4 linked regions of the Thiosocius teredinicola genome follow. The protein of the gene in region 1 interacts with the protein of each later gene in a pairwise test. Links are inferred from orthologs where the notes say so. Each region holds a gene or a part of one and is shown in the gene's direction. Other genes may lie near its edges. The genes, in order: groL, aceE, B1781_RS01160 and grpE.

Region 1 (4,974 bases):
TGATGGGGACTGCGATGATCTCCGGAAGTTCATAGGGGTGGTTGTCGGCGATCGCCCGCTCCAGCGCCGTGTAACGATCCTTGCTCGATTTGATCGTCAGCATGACCTCACTGCCGCGTTCGATTTTTCCTGCCCATCTATAGATAGACGTAAGCGGCGCGCTGATATTCACGCAGGCGGCGATTTGCTGCCCGACCAGTACCTCGGCCAGCGATTCGGCTGAGGCCTGATCCGGCATCGTTGTGATGACCAGTTGCAGTTCTGTCATGCTGTCCTCGGTGCGGATTCGATGACCGACCAACCTTGAAGACCGGCCAAACGGCCCCCATGTCTCAACGGGCGCAACTTTATGCCGGATTGGCGGCACAATCGCAAATCCTTTGGATTGAAATTCACATACAGATTCTGGGCTGGTTGAGTCGACAAGCGTCGGCGGGCGGGTCCACTGCAGCAACCGATCAGGCCAGCTAAATGATTAATCCAGCAGTCGTTTTTTTATTGATCTTCGTCGGCGCGCCGCTCGTTGAGCTGTACCTGCTGATCGAGGTAGGCAGTGTGATCGGCGCCCTGCCGACCATTCTGCTGTCGATCTTCACCGCCGCCCTCGGCGGATGGCTGGTGCGCATGCAGGGTTTCTCGGTGCTGTTCCGCGCGCAGTCACAGATGGCGAACAAGGAAGTGCCGGCGATCGAGTTGCTCGAAGGCGTACTGTTGCTGCTCACCGGCCTGGCGTTGCTGCTGCCCGGCTTCGTCACCGATGCGATCGGTTTCCTATTGCTGATCACCCCGCTGCGGCGCTGGTTGATCGTGCATTGGCTGAAGTCGCGCGGCACGCTGCGCCCCGCGGCACAACCCGGCGCACGGACCACGCCCGAGACCCAGGCCGATCGGATCATCGAGGGCGAGTACCGGCGCGACGAATGAGCCTGTAACGGGTCAGGCGTCGAGGTGTGCTGATGGCGGCCGGCCGGTGACGATGGCGACGACATCGACGAAGCGGCCGAACTGATCCGCCAATTCGCCGAACACGATGGCTTGGGCTTGTTCGCCGGGACGGGTGGCGGTTTGCTCCAGGTAGCTGTAGGCGTTGCCGCCCATGGCCACGCAATAGTCGAGGTCCCGAAAGCGGCGGCTGAGTTGCCCTGCGAACATGCCGCCGACGAACAGGGCAAGATCGCCCAGGCGTTGCAGCCACAGGCGGCGCGCGCCATTGCTCGGTGCCTCCAGGGCCTCACCGTACAGCAGTGCCAGGGGGCGTAGCTGGGTGCGCTGGTCGTCGTAATCGAACACCTGTTCGCTGCGTGCGTACTGACATAGCAGGGAGGCCAGGTAGTGCAGTGTCGCCGAATCGGCATTGAGGTGGCGCCGCCCGGCTGCCGATTGCACGGCGTGGTGAAAATACTCGCTCAAGTGTGCCGTTTGAATCACACGGCCGTCATCGTGTTCGGACATGATTCTTCCGCTCCGACAAAACAACCTGATGCATATTTCTACGGCATTTTTCGGAAAATGTTTAGTTATCAGCACTTTGCGAGTGCGAGTGCCAAAAATCGCGACGCCGAAAAATCTTTCGGCCCGCCCTTGACTTAGCAAAGTTCGCCCCTATTATTGGCACTCATCGACAGCGAGTGCTAATAAGTACCGCGCGAAATTCCTTTACATATCAACTGCTTCTCTAATCGCTAAGGAGATTTCGAGACATGAACATTCGTCCCCTGCATGACCGTGTGGTCGTCCGTCGCAAGGAAGAAGAAACCACCAGCCCTGGGGGCATCGTGCTGCCCGGTTCAGCAACCGAGAAGCCGGTTCAGGGTGAAGTCATTGCTGCCGGCAACGGCAAGATCCTCGAAAGCGGTCAGGTGCGCCCGCTCGACGTCAAGGTCGGCGACACCGTGCTGTTCGGCAAGTACTCGGGTACCGAGGTCAAGGTGAACGGCGAAGAAGTCCTGGTCATGCGCGAAGAAGACATCATGGGTGTCATCGAGGGTTGATCCCAGCCCCGCGTTGCCAACGATTACGAATAACAGACAGATTTCAGGTATAGAGAAATGAGTGCAAAAGAAGTCAAGTTTTCCGACGACGCCCGTCAGCGCATGCTCAAGGGTGTCAACACCCTCGCCAACGCCGTAAAAGTCACCCTCGGTCCGAAAGGCCGCAACGTGGTGCTCGAGAAGTCGTTCGGCGCCCCGACCATCACCAAAGACGGTGTCTCGGTTGCCAAAGAGATCGAACTGTCGGACAAGTTCGAGAACATGGGCGCACAGATGGTCAAAGAAGTTTCGTCGCAGACCTCTGACGTCGCCGGCGACGGTACCACCACCGCAACCGTGCTGGCCCAGGCCATGGTGCGCGAAGGCCTGAAGGCCGTTGCTGCCGGCATGAACCCAATGGATCTGAAGCGCGGCATGGACAAGGCGGTCATCGCTGCGGTCGATTACCTCGCCGGTATGTCGAAGCCGTGCGCCGACACCAAGGCGATCTCGCAGGTCGGCACCATCTCGGCCAACTCTGACACCAACATCGGCGACATCATCGCCGAGGCGATGGAGAAAGTCGGTAAAGAAGGCGTTATCACCGTTGAAGAAGGTTCGGGCTTCGAAAACGAACTGGACGTCGTCGAAGGCATGCAGTTCGATCGCGGCTACCTGTCGCCGTACTTCGTCAACAACCAGCAGAACATGACCGCCGAGCTCGAAGAGCCCTACGTACTGCTGCACGACAAGAAGATATCCAACATCCGCGACCTGTTGCCGGCGCTCGAGTCGGTCGCCAAGGCCGGTCGTCCGCTGCTGATCATCGCTGAAGACGTTGAAGGCGAAGCGCTGGCGACGCTGGTGGTCAACACCATCCGCGGTATCGTCAAGGTCTGCGCCGTGAAGGCGCCGGGCTTCGGCGATCGTCGTAAGGCCATGCTGCAGGACATCGCGATCCTGACCGGTGCGACCGTGATCTCCGAAGAAGTCGGTTTGAGCCTGGAAAAGGCCACCCTGAACGAGCTGGGCACCGCCAAGCGCATCGTGATCTCGAAAGAAGAGACCACCGTGATCGACGGCGCCGGCACCGAGCAAGACATCAAGGCACGCTGCGAGCAGATCCGTGCGCAGATGGAAGACACCACGTCGGACTACGACCGTGAGAAGCTGCAGGAACGTCTGGCCAAGCTGGCCGGCGGTGTTGCGGTCATCAAGGTTGGCGCTGCGACCGAAGTCGAGATGAAAGAGAAGAAGGCCCGCGTTGAAGACGCGCTGCACGCTACCCGTGCCGCCGTTGAAGAAGGCATCGTCCCCGGTGGCGGTGTTGCGCTGGTGCGTGCCCAGGCCACGATGGGCGAGCTCAAAGGTGAAAACCACGACCAGGATATCGGTGTGGCGATCGCCCGTCGCGCGATGGAAGAGCCGCTGCGTCAGATCGTTGCCAACGCCGGTGCCGAGCCGTCGGTGGTGCTGAACAAGGTCGTCGAAGGCGAAGGCAACTTCGGCTACAACGCCGGCAACGGTGAGTACGGCGACATGGTCGAAATGGGTATTCTCGACCCGACCAAGGTCACCCGCTCTGCGCTGCAGAACGCGGCTTCGGTTGCCGGTCTGATGATCACCACCGAGTGCATGGTCGCTGAAGAGCCGAAGGAAGAGGCAGCAATGCCTGGCGGCGATATGGGCGGAATGGGCGGTATGGGTGGTATGGGCGGCATGATGTAATCACGCCGCACGGCACCTGTGCTGTAGCTCAAAAGCCCCACCTGGGTAACCCGGGTGGGGCTTTTTCGTTTCGGTGCGCAGGGGGCGGTGCGGTATTAGCGAGCGGCGACTTCGCCTACGGTGGCGCTGCCGCTGCGTATGCCAAGCCGCGCGGGGGCCTCGATTTCGACCACCGAAATGTCGTCGGTGGGCGGAGCCAGGTCGACGTGCTGTAGCACCGCATCGATCAGCGCGGGCAGCTTCGGTGCCTCGAGGTCGGGTTGCGCAAGGAACTCCTCGAGCCGCTGGCCACCCCACATTTCCCCGTTCTTGTCGACCGCCTCGGTCAGACCGTCGGTGTAGGCGTAGACGAGGTCGCCCGCCTGCAAATGGATGGTCACTGTCGAGGCATCGAATTGGTCGGCGCCGGACACGCCCAGCGGCAGACCGTGTGAGGCGATACGTTCGTAGCCGTCTTTGTTGCCGCGGCGGATCAGCACATCGGGCAGGCCACCGTTCCACACATGCAAGGTGCGATGGTCGGCGGTCAGTTCGAGCAATACCCCGCAGCAGAAGTAGCCGACCGGCAGCAGTTGGTGCAGCTTGGCATTCAATTCGGTGGCGATGGCATCCAGGGGCAGACCTTTCGAGGCCATCGCGAGGAACACCGACGAAGCCGGCAGGGCGCCGAGCGCCGCCGGCAGGCCGTGACCGGTGAAATCGCCGAGGAAGATGTAGGACTGACCGGCAGGACCGCGAACGGTCTGCGTCAGGTCGCCCGACAAGGTGCCCATCGACTGGTTCCAGGTATGGATGCCCGGCAGCTTGCGGTCGCCACCGACCACGAGCTGTTTGAAAACGTGCTTCGCCAGCGCCTCTTCCTGTTCGATGACATCCTGTTGCCGGCCGAGGATCGTGTTGCGATCCTGCAGATCCTTGTTGACCTCGGTGAGTTTTTCGACCAACTCATCGGACCGGAAGCGGGCTTTGATGCTTTCTGTAATCGACTCGTTGTAGCGTTTCGCAGTCACGGCGAGCAGCGGCGAGAAGAACACGAACAGGGTGACCTCGGCGATGGCATCGGCACCGGAGACAAACAGGCGCGATATGACAACGGTCAGCGTCGCGCTGCCCCACAGGACGAGGTACTGCGAGATACACACGCCGTACGAGGTAATCGCAGCCATCAGGATGAACGGTGGAATCAGCGTTTGTACGTAGCGCGCGTACGCCGGTGCTCCATCGAGCGGAAGGAGGGCCACACCGCCCCAGGCGACACCGACCAGCAGGACACTGA
Region 2 (5,299 bases), 410 kb from region 1 along the record:
GAAGCAGCGTCTTGAGTCTATGAAGGCCAAGCAGGAAGAGCAGAAGGCTGCCATGCAGGCCAAGATGGAAGAAATGAAGAAGGCGATGGAAGAGCGACGCGCTCAGATGCAGCAGGGCTGCAAGCAGATCTAATCTGCACTTCGCTGGCATTCAGCAAATAGAAAACGCCCGGCATGGCCGGGCGTTTTTTTTTCGGCTCGCGTCTGCGACAGACAGGTGCGGGCGGAAGGGTAAACTGTTCGCGCGGGCTGTCCCGCTCATCTGTTCAACGTGCCTCCCTTGGACTGGACTCTCTTCTTCAGCGCCTTCCTCTCCGCCACGCTGCTACCCGGCAGTTCTGAGGCCTTGCTGCTGCTGCGCATCGAGCAGGGCGGCGGGGATCCCGCAGCCTTGGTCGTGGTTGCCGCCGTCGGCAATCTGCTCGGCAGCCTGTCGACCTATGCGATCGGTCGCGGCGGCAATCTGGTGTTGCAGCGCTGGTTGCGCATCGATGAGGGTGCGCTACGCCGCGCCGAGCGGTGGTTTCAACGGTGGGGTACGCCGACGCTGTTGCTCGCCTGGCTACCGGTCGTTGGTGATCCCTTGTGCCTGGCCGCCGGCCTGCTGCAAGTGCGCCTTTGGTTGTTCACCGTCATGGTCGCCATCGGCAAATTCGCGCGCTACGCGGTGCTGGCGTGGCTGGTCGTATGACGCCGGTCAGTCTGCATCGATAGCTGCGAACGACGCCGGCTGCCCGCCCATTGACGGTGCGCTTGCGGCCCGCGTGGGCTGGTCTATCGCACTGAAAAGTCGCAGAAAAATACCGAAACGACCTACATTTGTGCACATTTTTAGGACGATTGTCTATAGTCAGAAAAACGTTAAATTGCTGAAAAATAAAGATTATTGAAATTTGCATTGGCATGTTTGCAAACGATCTGCTTTACTTGCCCCCCATATTTGGCGTGCCGAACAGCTTTCTTTACCCGAACACGTCTCCGATCAACCCGTTGGAAGCGCAGCACTATGGCCGTGAAACCGGATCTGGACCCCCAGGAAACACAGGAATGGCTCGACGCACTTGAAGGTGTGCTCGAGAACGAGGGCCCGGACCGCGCCCACTTCCTGCTCGAAAAGCTGATCGACAAGGCGCGCCGCTCAGGCGCCTACCTGCCGTACAGCGCGAATACCGCGTATCTGAATACGATCCCCGTGACCCGCCAGGATGCCTATCCGGGTGATCAGTCGATCGAGCGGCGCATCAGCTCCTTCGTTCGCTGGAACGCGATGGCGATGGTGGTGCAGGCGAATCGCAAGGCGACCGAGCTTGGCGGCCACATCGCCAGTTTTGCGTCCAGCGCCACCTTGTTCGACGTCGGCTTCAACCACTTCTTCCGTGCGACCAACGAGAGCCAGGAAGGCGACCTGATCTTCTACCAGGGACACTCGGCGCCCGGCATCTATGCGCGCGCCTTCCTCGAGGGGCGGATCAGCGAAGAACAGCTCAATCTGTTCCGCCAGGAGGTCGATGGCGGCGGCCTGTCGTCGTATCCGCACCCCTGGCTGATGCCCAACTTCTGGCAGTTCCCGACGGTGTCGATGGGCCTGGGTCCGCTGATGGCGATCTATCAGGCTCGTTTCATGCGCTACCTGCACGACCGCGGTCTGCAGAATGCCGGTGACCGCAAGGTGTGGGCGTTCATGGGCGACGGTGAGATGGACGAGCCCGAATCGCTCGGCGCCATCTCGCTGGCTGCGCGCGAGCGTCTCGATAACCTGGTGTTCGTCGTCAACTGCAACCTGCAGCGTCTCGATGGCCCGGTGCGCGGCAACGGCAAGATCATCCAGGAACTCGAAGCGGTGTTCCGTGGTGCCGGTTGGAACGTGATCAAGGTGATCTGGGGTGGTTACTGGGATCCGCTCTTGGCGCGCGACAAGGACGGCCTGTTGCTCAAGCGCATGGAAGAGGCGGTCGACGGCGACTATCAGGCCTACAAAGCGCACGGCGGTGCCTACGTGCGCGAGCACTTCTTCGGCAAGTACCCCGAGTTGGCCGCGATGGTCGCCAACCTGACCGACGAGGATATTTGGCGCCTGAACCGTGGCGGTCACGATCCGATCAAGGTCCACGCGGCGTACGCAGCGGCGACCTCGCACCAGGGGCAGCCGACCGTCATCCTCGCCAAGACCGTCAAAGGGTACGGCATGGGCGAGGCCGGCGAGGGGCAGAACATCACCCACTCGCAGAAAAAGATGGGTGAAGAGGCGCTGCGTGCGTTCCGCGACCGCTTCAATATCCCGATCCCCGACGACCAGATCGGTCCAGCGCCGTACTTCAAGCCGCCGACCGATGGCCCTGAGATGGCCTATCTGCACGAGCGTCGCAACAAGCTCGGCGGCTACATCCCGAGTCGACGCGCCGAAGCCAAGCCGCTCAAGGTGCCTGCGCTGGATACCTTCAAAGCCTTGCTCGAAGGCAGCGGCGACCGCGAGATGTCGACCACGATGGCGTTCGTGCGCTTCCTGTCGAGCCTGACGCGCGACAAGGACATCGGTAAATTCGTTGTGCCGATCGTGCCGGACGAGGCACGCACCTTCGGTATGGAGGGCATGTTCCGTCAGCTTGGCATCTATTCGTCGGTCGGCCAGTTGTACAAGCCGGTCGATTCCGATCAGGTGATGTACTACCGCGAAGACAAGAAAGGCCAGATCCTGCAGGAAGGGATCAACGAGGCCGGCGCGATGTCGTCATGGATCGCGGCTGCCACGTCGTACAGCAACAACGGCGTCACGATGATTCCGTTCTACATCTATTACTCGATGTTCGGCTTCCAGCGTGTCGGCGATCTGGCCTGGGCGGCCGGCGACATGCAGGCGCGTGGCTTCCTGCTCGGCGGTACCGCCGGTCGGACGACCTTGGCGGGCGAAGGTCTGCAGCACCAGGATGGCCATAGTCATCTGCAGGCGGCGTTCATCCCGAACTGCCGCGCCTATGACCCCACGTTCGCCTACGAACTCGCAGTGATCCTGCACGACGGCATGAAGAAGATGTACGAGGAGCAGCACAACGTCTTCTATTACGTCACCGTCATGAACGAAAACTATGTGCAGCCGGAGATGCCGGACGATGTCGCCGACGGCATCATCAAGGGCATGTATCTGTACCGTCAGGGATCGCGCAAGAAGAAGCGTGTGCAGCTGATGGGGTCGGGCACGATCCTGCGTGAGGTCATCGCCGCTGCAGCCCTGCTCGAAGACGAGTGGAACGTCGCCGCCGACGTGTGGAGCGTGACCAGCTTCACCGAGCTGCAGCGTGACGCGATCGATGCAGAACGTTGGAACATGCTGCATCCGATGGACAAGCCGCGCGTGCCCTATGTCAGCCAGATGCTGGACGACAAGAAAGGCCCGGCGGTTGCGGCGACCGACTATATCCGCAGTTTCCCGGAGCAGATCCGACCGTACCTCGGCGACCGGCACTACCTGACGCTCGGTACCGATGGCTTCGGCCGGTCCGACCTTCGTTCGCAGCTGCGCAAGTTCTTCGAGGTCAATCGCCACTATGTCGTCGTGGCGGCCCTGAAGGCGCTCGCCGATGTCGGTGAGGTCGATACCAGCCTGGTCGCGCAGGCGATCAAGGCCTACAAGATCGACCCCGACAAGCCCAACCCCGCGACTGTCTGAGTGACAGCGAATAGCCAGCACAGACAGTGATACGGAGACAGTAACGTGGCACAGATAATCGATGTGTTGTTGCCCGATATCGGTGATTTTCACGACGTGGAGGTCATCGAGATCCTGGTCAAGCCGGGCGACACGGTAGAGGCCGAAGACTCCCTGCTGACCTTGGAGAGCGACAAGGCGAGCATGGATATACCGGCGCCGCAGGCCGGCGTGATCGCCGAAGTGAAGGTGGCGGTCGGCGATAAGATTAACCAGGGCGACCTGATCGTTACCCTCGAGGCCGGCGACGGCGCATCGGCGGACGCGGCGGCTGCCGACACCCAGGCAGCCGAGCCGCAGGCCGAAGAGTCGCCAGCGCCGACCACCGCGCCGGCCCCAGCTGCGACAACCGAACCGGCGGTTGCAGCCGACGCGCCGAGTGGCGAACCCGAGGTGCGCGACGTGCCCTTGCCGCACATCGGCGATTTTCACGACGTGGAGATCATCGAGATCCTGGTCAGCGAAGGCGATACGGTCGAGGCCGAACAGTCGTTGATGACGTTGGAGAGCGACAAGGCGACCATGGAGATCCCGGCGCCGTTCGCCGGCACGATCAAGTCGATCGCAGTCAAGATCGGCGACAAGGTCAACGAAGGCGATCTGCTAGGTACGATGGAAACGTTGGGCGGCGGCGCTGCACCGGCAGCGGCACCGAGTGCGCCGAGTGAACCGCCGGTGCAGACGTCGGCGGCAGCAGAGGCCCCGGCGGAACCGGCCAGGGCGCCCGGCGAGAAAGAGCCATTGCGCCGCCCGGTGATCGCACGCCCGTCCGATGCGCCACGCAAGAATCCGCATGCCAGCCCGGGCGTACGCCGCTTCGCCCGCGAACTGGGTGTCGATCTGCACTATGTCGACGGCAGCGGGCCAAAGGGTCGCGTGATCAAGGACGACGTGCAGAACTTCGTCAAGCGCGCATTGGCCGAAGGCTCGCCGACGGCGGCTGCATCGGCAGGTGGGGGTGGCGTGCAGCTACCGAGCATTCCGGCGGTGGACTTCTCCAAGTTCGGTGAGATCGAAGAAAAGCCTCTGGGTCGGATCAAAAAACTCAGTGGCGCACATCTGCATCGTGCCTGGCTGAACGTGCCGCACGTTACCCAGTTCGACGAGGCGGACATCACCGAGCTCGAAGCGTTTCGCAAATCGCAGAAAGATGCCGCGGCCAAGGCCGACGTCAAGCTCACCTTCATGCCGTTCCTGATGAAGGCGGTGTGCAAGGCACTCGAGGCCTATCCGCAGTTCAACAGTTCGCTGTCGCCCGATGGCGAGGCGTTGATCATGAAGAAGTACGTGCACATCGGCGTGGCGGTCGACACCCCCAACGGCCTGGTCGTGCCGGTGATCCGCGACGTCGACAAGAAGGGCATCTTCGACCTCGCCGCCGACCTGGGCACGGTCAGCGGCAAGGCGCGCGAGGGCAAGCTTGCACCGGGTGATATGCAGGGCGGCTGCCTGTCGATCTCGAGCCTCGGCGGTATCGGCGGCACGCAGTTCACGCCGATCGTGAATGCGCCGGAGGTTGCGATTCTCGGTGTTTCGCGTGCCGAGATGAAACCCAAGTGGGACGGTTCAACCTTTGAACCACGACTGATGATGCCG
Region 3 (5,035 bases), 150 kb from region 1 along the record:
CATGCTCGCCACCAGGCCGAGCAGCAACACGATGCCGTCGAAGCGATCCAGCTTGCCGTCCAGCAGCAACAAATAGGTGCCGGCGGATACCAGGAGCAATAAAGGGTATTCGCGGCGCAACATGTCGGAGCGCACCATCAGCGGGGCGATCAATGCGGTCGCGCCCAGGATCAGGCCGATGTTGGCGATATTCGATCCCAGCGCGTTACCGATCGCGATGCCGGGATTGCCCTGCAGCGCAGCCACCGTTGAAACCAGCATTTCCGGGGCCGACGTGCCGAAACCTACCACGGTGAGCCCGATCAGCAGCGGCGGTACGCCGAGGTTGCGCGCCAGGCCGGCGGCACCGATGACGAAACGGTCGGCACCCCACACCAGGAATCCGAGACCAAACAGGATTGAAGCGGCGGCGAGCAGCATAGACAGCGAAGAGCTCAGGTACGTCGGAGGTTATTCAAGGAGCGCGAATTGTCGCGGAAGCGCAGCCGCATGTCCAAGCGGCCGCTAGTCGGCTTTGACCTTGGTCTTTCCGCATCGTGAACAGCGGTAGCGGTTCACAAGTTTGCCGAGTTTCACGTCGAACACCGATTCCTTGTCGAGCACCCATTTATGATGCCCGCTGCGGCACAGCGTGTTGCCCTGGTGGCGTTCGCTCGCCTTGCGCCGCTTGAACGGTAAAATTTCGGCCATTGCAATTCGACTTCGGGAGAACCTGATTGCGCCAGTTTAGCGCCGACGACCGATTGCTGCTCGGTACCTGCCATTGGGCGCGCCCCGCATGGTTGCAGACCTATTATCCGGATGACTTGCCGGAAGACTGGCGGTTGAGCTACTACGCCAACGATTGCGACTGCCTGTTGTTGCCGGCCGAAGACTGGTGTGGGGCGGGGCGAGCGCAGCTGCTGACGGCCTTGGACGATGCGCCGCAAGACCTGGTCTGGTTTCTCGAGATTCCGAGCGACGTTGCTGCGCTGGCCACGCCGCTGACGCAGCTGCTGGCGCCGTTCGATGGCCTGAGCCTGGTCGCATTGGTGGGCGAGCCCTTGGCGGAGCTGGCGCGGCTGCCGCAATGGCAGGCCGACGGCCAGGATCGCTGGACAGATCCGCAGAGTGGCTACCAGTTGCAGCGGTGGCAGCTTGCGAGTGCTGACCTGCGCACACTGCGTGCCCATGCCGAGCAGCTGACCGGCAATGCGCGCGCGATCGTGATCGATGGCGGCGACTCAAGTCCCGACAAAGTCCCGGAAATGCGAACAATGTTGGGTCTGATGGGCCGGTTATGAGCTTGACGCAGTCAGGGTGGGTCTCCAGAATCGACGGTTTGCGTTTTACCTGCGATCGACAGCAAAGGGATTTGGGTTTTCGGCGAGCGGAAACCTGAACAACAATGAGCCGAAATACCCCCGCAACTGACGTTTTGGTCCGCATCCGCGGGCTCAAGTTTTACCGTGGTTCGCGGGCGATCTTCGATGGTGTCGATATCGATATTCCACGCGGCAGCGTGACAGCGATCATGGGGCCGTCGGGCACCGGCAAAACCACCCTGCTCAAGCTGATCGGCGGGCAGTTGAAACCGGACGCCGGCACCATCGAGGTCGATGGTCAGAATGTGCATGCCTTGTCGACCCGCGAGCTGTACCGCCTGCGTATGCGCATGGGCATGCTGTTTCAAAGCGGCGCGTTGCTTACCGATCTTTCGGTGTTCGACAACGTGGCCTACCCGCTACGCGAACACACCCGGCTGAATGCCTCGATGATCCGCAAGCTGGTGCTGATGAAGCTCGAGGCCGTCGGCCTGCGCGGGGCTTACAGCCTGATGCCGGCGGAATTGTCCGGCGGCATGGCGCGTCGTGTCGCGCTCGCCAGGGCGATCGCGCTTGATCCGATGATGATCATGTACGACGAACCATTTACCGGCCAGGACCCGATCTCGATGGGCGTGCTGGTGCAGCTGATCCGCCGTCTGAATGATGCGGCGCGTATCACCAGCATGGTGGTGTCGCACGATGTCGCCGAGACGGCGCGCATCGCCGATCTGATCTACGTGATCTCCGGTGGCAAGGTGATCGAGTCGGGTTCGCCGCAGAAATTGCGCGAATCGGGCGGCGAATGGACCCGGCAGTTCATCGAAGGGCTGCCTGACGGGCCGGTGCCGTTCCACTACCCGGCACCGGAGCTCGAAGCCGACCTTTTCGGGGGTGCCGCGTGATCGATATGCTGGCCTCGCTCGGCCGTTTCGGCTTGTCGGCCTCCGCCCGCCTGGGGCGCGCGCATCTGCTGATGCTGGCGATGTTGCGCGGCGTGCCTTCGATGTTGGCGCGGCCCCGGCTGTTGCTCGAGCAGCTGCAATCGGTCGGCGTGCTGACCATTTTGATCATCGCCGTATCGGGCGTCTTCGTCGGCATGGTGCTGGGTCTGCAGGGTTACTACATCCTGTCGCGCTTCGGCGCGGAAGCGACTCTCGGCGTCATGGTGGCGGCGTCGCTGGTGCGTGAACTCGGGCCGGTAGTGACGGCGTTGCTGTTCGCCGGTCGCGCGGGTTCGGCCCTGTCGGCCGAGATCGGCCTGATGAAGGCGACCGAACAGCTATCCGGTCTGGAGATGATGGCGGTGAACCCGGAGCACCGGGTGCTGACGCCGCGTCTGATCGCCGGTGTGATTTCGATGCCGCTGCTGGCGGCGTTGTTCAGCATGCTCGGTGTCTATGGCGGCTGGTTCGTCGGGGTCGGCCTGCTCGGCGTCGATGACGGTACCTATTGGGCGCAGATGCAGTCACAGATCGATTGGCACGAAGATGTCATCAACGGTGTGATCAAGTCGCTGGTGTTCGGCGTCGTGTGTACCTGGATCGCGATCTTCCAGGGTTACGATTGTGTGCCGACGTCCGAGGGCGTCAGCCGCGCCACTACGCGCACGGTGGTGCATTCGTCGCTGGCCGTATTGGGATTGGATTTCGTATTGACCGCGCTGATGTTCAACTGAGCGCGGACGGGAACTGAAAATGTCGAAAACAAGACAAATGGAAATAATGGTCGGCGCCTTCATGGCGGCCGGTTTCCTGGCACTGTTCTTCCTTGCGATGCAGGTCAGCAACCTCGGCACCGTGAATTCGGGCGATTCATACAAGGTGCTGGCCCGTTTCGACAATATCGGCGGTTTGAAGGTGAAATCGCCGGTAACGATGGCCGGTGTGGAGGTCGGGCGTGTGCTCGACATCTATTATGACGCGGAAGACTTCCGTGCAGTCGCCGTTTTGGGCATTTATTCCCAATTCGACAAAATACCGGATGATACGTTTGCCAAAATCCTGACGGCAGGGCTGCTCGGCGAGCAGTACGTCGGTCTGGATCCCGGGGGTAGCGAGCAGCTGCTTAAAGAAGGCAGTGAAATTACCGTTACCCAATCTGCCCTGGTGCTTGAAGAAGTGATCGGGCAGTTTATTTACGGAAAAGCTTCGGAAGGAGCACAATAATGCGAATTTCCTTCATTTTGCGTGGCCTGTTTGCCGCCTTGTTTCTGTTTTCGGCCTGTGCCGTGGCCGCTATCGATGATCCGCAGGCCGTATTGCGCTCGACCGCCGACCGCGTGCTTGCCGAGTTGAGTGAGCGCAAAGCCGAGCTCGAGGCCGATCCGCAGAAAATCTATCCACTGGTCCAGGAGACGATCCTGCCGCATTTCGATTTTCGCAAGATGTCGCAATCGGCCCTCGGACGTTTCTGGCGCAATGCGACCGATGCGCAGAAAGAGGGTGTGACGATCGAGTTTCGTCAGTTGCTGGTGCGCACCTACGCCACCGCGCTGTTGGGTTACACCGGGCAGGAGATCGAGTACCTGCCGGTCAATTACAAGCCCGGCGATACCAATGTGACGATCCCGACCCGCATCGCATCCGACGGCGCGCCGCCGATCCCGATCAACTACCGCCTGACGTTGAACGACGACAAGTGGTTGGTTTACGACGTGGTGATCGATGGTGTGAGCCTGGTGACCAACTACCGCAGTCAGTTCGCGGCCGAGGTGCGGCGCGGCGGCATTGACGGCCTGATCAGCACACTGGCCTCGAAAAACCGCAAAGGCGCGGAGTGAGCGGCGCCACGCTCACGGCGGCGGGAGACTCGCGTTGCGAGGTTGCCGGGGATCTCGATTTTTCCTCGGTGCCCGACATCTGGCCGCAGCTAGAGAAGCGCATCAGCGCAGGCGGTGAGCTGACCGTGTCGCTCGCCGGGGTGGATCGCGCCAATAGCGCCGGCCTGGTGATGCTGGTCGAGGCACGCGATCTCGCGAAGGATTCGGCCTGCAATCTGAGTCTGACCGACATCCCGTCCGCTCTGCGCGATCTCGCGGCGATGTCGGGTTGCGACACGATCATCGCACCGGCAGGCGCCTGAACAGGCATCCGTCGGGGCGTCGATCGGGCTGCACTCCCGCTACGCCGTGAATTTCTTTATCATTGACGCCCTTTTTTGCTCGCAGACGCGATCGATGGGCCGTGATCCATGGACAAACTGATAATAACCGGCGGTAAAGCGCTGTCCGGCGATGTACGCATCTCCGGCGCCAAGAATGCCGCGCTGCCGATTCTTGCCGCGACCCTACTGGCGACCGAGCCGATGACCATCGGCAACATCCCGCATCTGCGCGACATCACGACCACGATGGAGTTGCTGGGTCGCATGGGCGTCGAGCTTACCGTCGACGAGAAGATGCGCGTCGAGGTCGACGCCGGCAATCTCGACAAGCCGTTCGCCCCTTACGAGCTGGTCAAAACGATGCGCGCCTCGATCCTGGTGCTCGGCCCGCTGTTGGCACGTTGCGGTCAGGCAGACGTCTCCCTGCCCGGAGGTTGTGCCATCGGCTCCCGCCCGGTCGATCTGCATATCGAGGGCCTGCGCGCGATGGGTGCCGAGATCGATGTCGATGGCGGCTACATCAAGGCGCGTGCGGCGCGTCTGAAGGGTGTGCGCCTGGTGCTGGATATCGTCACCGTGACCGGCACCGAGAACCTGATGATGGCCGCTACGCTGGCTGAAGGCAC
Region 4 (4,969 bases), 1.7 Mb from region 1 along the record:
CAGCCCCGTCGCAGGTGATGCGAACGTCGTTCGGATCAATGCTGGCGGTGACCGAGATCTCGATCTTGCTGTCGGCATGGATCACGATCGGCCGGTTGCTCAGGGTATGCGGGCAGATCGGCACGATCGCAATGGCGTCGAGGCTCGGCGCCAGCAGCGGGCCGCCGCCTGACAGGGCATAGGCGGTGGAGCCGGTCGGGGTCGACAGGATCAGGCCGTCCGAGCGCTGGGTGTAGACGAAGCGGCCGTCGATCCAGGTCTCGAACTCGATCATGCGGGCGATGTTCCATTTGTGCAGCACGACGTCGTTGAACGCCAGCACCGGACCCTGGTCGCCGATCGTGGCGCTCAGCAGAAAGCGGGCATCCTCGGTGTACTCGCCGTCGAGCACGGCGCTCAGGCAACTCGCGATCTCGGTCGGCGCGATGTCGACCAGGAAGCCCAGCCGGCCAAGGTTGACGCCCAGCAGCGGCACCTCGTGATCGACGAACTGGCGGGCGGCATGCAGCAGCGTACCGTCGCCACCGACGACGACCGCCAGATCGCATGCTGCGGCCAGTTCCGGCAGCGGCATTCCCTGGCCCAGGCCGAGCATTGCGGCGGCGCGCTCGTCCGGCAGCAGGGTCAATTGGCGTTGTTCGAGGACATTTTGCAGGCGCTGCAGCGTCGGCTGCATCTGGCCGGCGGTGTCCGGCTTGGCGACGACTGCAATCCGCTGAAACGGCGTGCCGTAGGCGTTCACGATGTTGTTGTTTCTGCCGACATGAGTTAAGGCCGCAAACTAGCATGCGCTTCGGCACGCGCCAAGCGCGGCCGCGAGTTTCTTGACACCGTAAAAAGTGGCTCCACATAATCGAAACAGGCCGCAGCTTGCGGCATAGATCAACAGCGCTGCGAATGCAGCAGACGGTAGGCAGGTGACAGACAGCAGTTCCGAACCGGTAATCAGCGAACGCGCCCAGCATTTTCTCAAAGTGCTGATCGAACGCTATATCCGTGACGGGCAGCCGGTCGGATCGCGCACGCTGGCGAAAGATGCGGGGCTCGACCTGAGCCCGGCGACGATCCGCAACGTGATGGCCGATCTCGAAGACCTGGGTTTCGTGGCCTCGCCGCACACCTCGGCCGGGCGTATTCCCACGGTGTCGGGTTATCGCATGTTCGTCGACTCGCTGCTGTCGCTCAAGCCGCTCGACAAGACGGTGATGCGCCAGCTGCAGCACCAGTTCGATATCCAGAATGCACCGGCCGCGCTGGTCGACTCGGCGTCGCGTCTGTTGTCGAGCCTGACGCACTTGGCGGGCGTCGTCATGGTGCCCAAGCATAACCAGGTCCGGGTCAAGCAGATCGAGTTCGTGCCGCTCTCCGAGGCCAAGGTGCTGACGGTGATCGTGACCTCGGCCGGCGAGGTCTACAACCGCATCATCGAGACCTCGCGGGTGTTCAGCCGGAGTGAGCTCGAGCAGCTCAGCAACTACATCACCAAACACTACGGTGGGCAGGATCTCGAAGACATCCGTCGCCTGGTGTTGCGCGATATGCAGGAGACCAAGTCCAACCTGGATGCGTTGATGGTGCAGGCGCTCGAGGTGGCCAGCGCGGCCTTCGCCAAAGAAGACGCGGACGGCAAGAGTAGGGGCGACTTTGTCGTCGCCGGCCAGACCAACTTGATGGATTTCGACGAGTTGGCGCAGATGGACAGCCTGCGCTCGCTGTTCGACGCCTTCACCGAGAAGCAGGAGATTCTGCACTTGCTCGATCGCAGTCTCGAGGCCGACGGTGTGCAGATCTTCATCGGTGAGGAATCCGGCTATAAGACGCTCAAGGATTGCTCGGTGATCACTGCGCCCTACGAGGTCGATTCGGAGGTCGTCGGCGTGCTGGGCGTGATCGGCCCCACCCGCATCGCCTACGATCGGGTGATCCCTATCGTAGATATCACCGCGAGGATTCTGGGTAGCGCACTGGCCTCGCGCTGACGCAGGCGCGGTCTGCGAAAGCAGGGCAGATACAGGTTTTCAGAAGTTTTTATAGAAAAATGAAGAACCCCGCCGGAGCGGGGTTCTTTGCTTTTGACGGTTGCCTGGGCAACGACGAAATCAGTGCTCGGCCGAGCGACGCTTTCGTGTGGCAAGTCCCACCAGTCCAACACCCAACAAGGCAAGCGGCGCCGGCACCGGCACGCCGTTGTCGACGTTCTCAGATGAGCCGAAGGTGCCCTCGAAGTTATCGATGATGTATCGAGTTGCATCGTTGGTCGAGAAGTCGAACAAGGCATAAGAGGCGACACCGGCGAAGCTGACGTCTACCAGGCCCTCCGGGAAGCTGCTTTCCATGACACCGTCGACGAGCGTGAAGTCTGCCAGCACGTTGGTCGACGCCAGCAGTCCGTCGCTTGTGTCGTAGATCGAGAATTCGACTCCGTCCACTAGACCAGTCAGCGAGCTCATCGCGAATCCGAAGCGCAGCGATCCGGCCGTTCCATAGAGAAAATCGACGCGCAGATCCGGTGCCAGGATCGTCGTACCTTCGAGGCCCGGCTCGCTGATGTACGACTGGTTCGGACCCGGTCCAGCGGTGTTGAATCCCGATGGATCAGTTGTCGAGAAGACGACGTCGTCGATGCCGTCGCCATCACCGTCGAACGCGTAGCTGGTTTCGCCGGCGATGGCGTCGTCGAATGTGAGGATTGCTGCGTTGGCTCCCGAAGCGGCGAATGCCCCCAGCAGAACCGCCGCGCATTTGGTGATCGGCTTCATGCGTCCTCCTCAATCTCCATGCTGCAAGCTATAGCTCAAAACATTCGATCCATAAACGTGCCCAAGAAAAAACTTTCAGATACAGCAGCGTAGATAAGGAACTAAAATCGGATTATCAGAACTGCTTGTTGCTGTATCGCTGCCCCGTTTGCCGATTGGCTTATCGCATGCGCGTTTCGATCGCGCTCGTTGCTCTCCGTTTCCGCACCCTTACTCGAAGCCTCCAGGTTCAGGGTCGATGCTCGGCTGCAGCGCGTTACGCCGGCAAACGCTTGTCGGAAATCAGAAAATTTCGATGCACCGCCTTGTATTCGGCCGAGATGCCCATATATACCGGGCAATCGAACGGCAGGCGTCGTTCCGTCTGGCTAAATAACTATTTATATTCAAAGGCTTGTAAGAGGTTCTGATGACAGAGCAGCAGGATCGACCGGCGCAGGGTAAGGGCGTCGACGAGGCAATCGAGGACGTCAACGAGACCACATTCGAAGAGAGTGCGGCCGAAATGGAGGCAGACAGCGACATCGCCGAGCATTCGGCCGAGGACCTTGCGCGTCTGCTCGAACAGGCCCGCGCCAAGGCGGACGAGCACTACAACCAGATGATGCGCGCACACGCCGAGCTGGAAAACCTCAAGAAGCGACATGCGCGCGACCTGGAAAACGCCCACAAATTCGCGCTCGACAAGTTCGTCGCCGAATTGCTCGGCGTGTGGGACAGCCTGGAGCTGGGCCACAGCGCCGCGCAAGCCCCATCGGCCGATGTCGACAAGCTGCGCGAAGGCACCGAGCTGACGCTGAAGATGCTCAGCGACGCGATGAACAAGTTCAACGTCGAGCAGATCGATCCGATCGATCAGCCGTTCAACCCCGAATTGCACCAGGCCATGTCGATGCAACCGCGCGGCGATGTGCCGCCGAATACCGTCGTCGCAGTGGTGCAAAAGGGCTACACCCTCAACGGTCGCCTGGTGCGTCCGGCAATGGTCATGGTTTCGCAGGCCTCAAACTGAGCGGCCGATCGCAACGGGTGTCTTGAAAACGTCATAAGAAACCCTATTTCGACAACAGTTTCATAAAGAATTTCTCAATCGGAGATAGAACATCATGGGCAAGATCATCGGTATCGACCTTGGCACCACAAACTCATGCGTCGCCGTCATGGAAGGCGACAAGACCAAGGTGATCGAGAACAGCGAAGGCGATCGCACGACACCGTCGATCATCGCCTACACCGGCGACGGTGAGGTACTGGTAGGCCAGAGCGCCAAGCGCCAGGCGGTCACCAACCCGACCAACACCCTGTTTGCCATCAAGCGCCTGATCGGTCGTCGCTTCGAAGACAACGTGGTCAAGAAAGACATCGACATGGTGCCGTACAAGATCGTCAAGGCCGACAACGGTGACGCCTGGGTCGAAGTCAACGGCAGCAAGATGGCGCCGCCGGAAATTTCGGCCAAGGTGCTGCAGAAGATGAAGAAGACCGCCGAAGACTACCTGGGTGAGAAAGTCACCGAGGCGGTCATCACGGTGCCGGCCTACTTCAACGATTCGCAGCGTCAGGCGACCAAAGACGCCGGCCGCATCGCCGGTCTGGACGTTAAGCGCATCATCAACGAGCCGACCGCCGCGGCGCTGGCCTACGGCCTCGACAAGTCGAAAGGCGACAAGAAGCTGGCCGTGTTCGACCTCGGCGGCGGTACCTTCGACGTGTCGATCATCGAGATCGCTGAAGTCGATGGCGAGCACCAGTTCGAAGTGTTGTCGACCAACGGCGACACCTTCCTTGGTGGTGAAGACTTCGACATGCGCATCATCGACTTCCTGGTTTCCGAGTTCAAAAAGGACCAGGGCGTCAATCTGAAGAACGATCCGCTGGCCCTGCAGCGTCTGAAAGAAGCCGCAGAGAAGGCCAAGATCGAGTTGTCATCGAGCTCGCAGACCGACATCAACCTGCCGTATATCACGGCCGATGCGAGCGGTCCGAAGCACATGAACATCAAGCTGACCCGCGCCAAGCTCGAGTCGCTGGTCGATGAGCTGGTGCAGCGTACGCTCGAACCTTGCAAGATCGCGCTCAAGGATGCCGGCGTATCGGCTTCCGACATCGACGACGTGATCCTGGTCGGTGGCCAGACGCGTATGCCGAAGGTTCAGGAAGTGGTTGAGAACTTCTTCGGTAAAGCGCCGCGTAAGGACGTTAACCCGGAC

Evidence for each region.
Region 2: the proteins of groL (region 1) and aceE interact in binary tests that used the Escherichia coli proteins (3 or more experiments, as listed by UniProt). The link is inferred for Thiosocius teredinicola from one-to-one orthologs.
Region 3: the proteins of groL (region 1) and B1781_RS01160 interact in binary tests that used the Escherichia coli proteins (3 or more experiments, as listed by UniProt). The link is inferred for Thiosocius teredinicola from one-to-one orthologs.
Region 4: the proteins of groL (region 1) and grpE interact in binary tests that used the Escherichia coli proteins (3 or more experiments, as listed by UniProt). The link is inferred for Thiosocius teredinicola from one-to-one orthologs.

The regions. Positions count from the first base shown.
Region 1 is NZ_CP019936.1:396,859-401,832, forward strand. The notes cover bases 1,456-4,373. They hold groL (chaperonin GroEL), read left to right. Parts: upstream 1,456-2,048; coding sequence 2,049-3,698; downstream 3,699-4,373. Other genes in these bases: B1781_RS01875 (co-chaperone GroES), read left to right, coding at 1,701-1,991; B1781_RS01885 (PP2C family protein-serine/threonine phosphatase), read right to left, coding at 3,794-4,373. In the rest of the region: divalent-cation tolerance protein CutA, read right to left, coding at 1-268; B1781_RS01865 (FxsA family protein), read left to right, coding at 472-924; B1781_RS01870 (hypothetical protein), read right to left, coding at 937-1,452; more of B1781_RS01885, read right to left, coding at 4,374-4,974.
Region 2 is NZ_CP019936.1:805,623-810,921, forward strand. Bases 622-3,864 are described here. They hold aceE (pyruvate dehydrogenase (acetyl-transferring), homodimeric type), read left to right. Parts: upstream 622-1,006; coding sequence 1,007-3,664; downstream 3,665-3,864. Other genes in these bases: B1781_RS03780 (YqaA family protein), read left to right, coding at 622-691; aceF (dihydrolipoyllysine-residue acetyltransferase), read left to right, coding at 3,710-3,864. Also shown: B1781_RS23100 (sulfur globule family protein), read left to right, coding at 1-133; more of B1781_RS03780, read left to right, coding at 272-621; more of aceF, read left to right, coding at 3,865-5,299. UniProt on the Escherichia coli protein: Component of the pyruvate dehydrogenase (PDH) complex, that catalyzes the overall conversion of pyruvate to acetyl-CoA and CO(2).
Region 3 is NZ_CP019936.1:249,399-254,433, forward strand. The notes cover bases 320-3,298. They hold B1781_RS01160 (ABC transporter ATP-binding protein), read left to right. Parts: upstream 320-1,387; coding sequence 1,388-2,209; downstream 2,210-3,298. Other genes in these bases: B1781_RS01145 (calcium/sodium antiporter), read right to left, coding at 320-420; B1781_RS01150 (hypothetical protein), read right to left, coding at 505-690; B1781_RS01155 (hypothetical protein), read left to right, coding at 717-1,283; mlaE (lipid asymmetry maintenance ABC transporter permease subunit MlaE), read left to right, coding at 2,215-2,982; mlaD (outer membrane lipid asymmetry maintenance protein MlaD), read left to right, coding at 3,002-3,298. In the rest of the region: more of B1781_RS01145, read right to left, coding at 1-319; more of mlaD, read left to right, coding at 3,299-3,472; B1781_RS01175 (MlaC/ttg2D family ABC transporter substrate-binding protein), read left to right, coding at 3,472-4,086; B1781_RS01180 (STAS domain-containing protein), read left to right, coding at 4,083-4,388; murA (UDP-N-acetylglucosamine 1-carboxyvinyltransferase), read left to right, coding at 4,497-5,035. UniProt on the Escherichia coli protein: Part of the ABC transporter complex MlaFEDB, which is involved in a phospholipid transport pathway that maintains lipid asymmetry in the outer membrane by retrograde trafficking of phospholipids from the outer membrane to the inner membrane.
Region 4 is NZ_CP019936.1:2,054,640-2,059,608, forward strand. Bases 2,057-4,969 are described here. They hold grpE (nucleotide exchange factor GrpE), read left to right. Parts: upstream 2,057-3,168; coding sequence 3,169-3,771; downstream 3,772-4,969. Other genes in these bases: B1781_RS09885 (PEP-CTERM sorting domain-containing protein), read right to left, coding at 2,100-2,759; dnaK (molecular chaperone DnaK), read left to right, coding at 3,866-4,969. Also shown: B1781_RS09875 (NAD(+) kinase), read right to left, coding at 1-742; heat-inducible transcriptional repressor HrcA, read left to right, coding at 918-1,979. UniProt on the Escherichia coli protein: Participates actively in the response to hyperosmotic and heat shock by preventing the aggregation of stress-denatured proteins, in association with DnaK and GrpE. It is the nucleotide exchange factor for DnaK and may function as a thermosensor.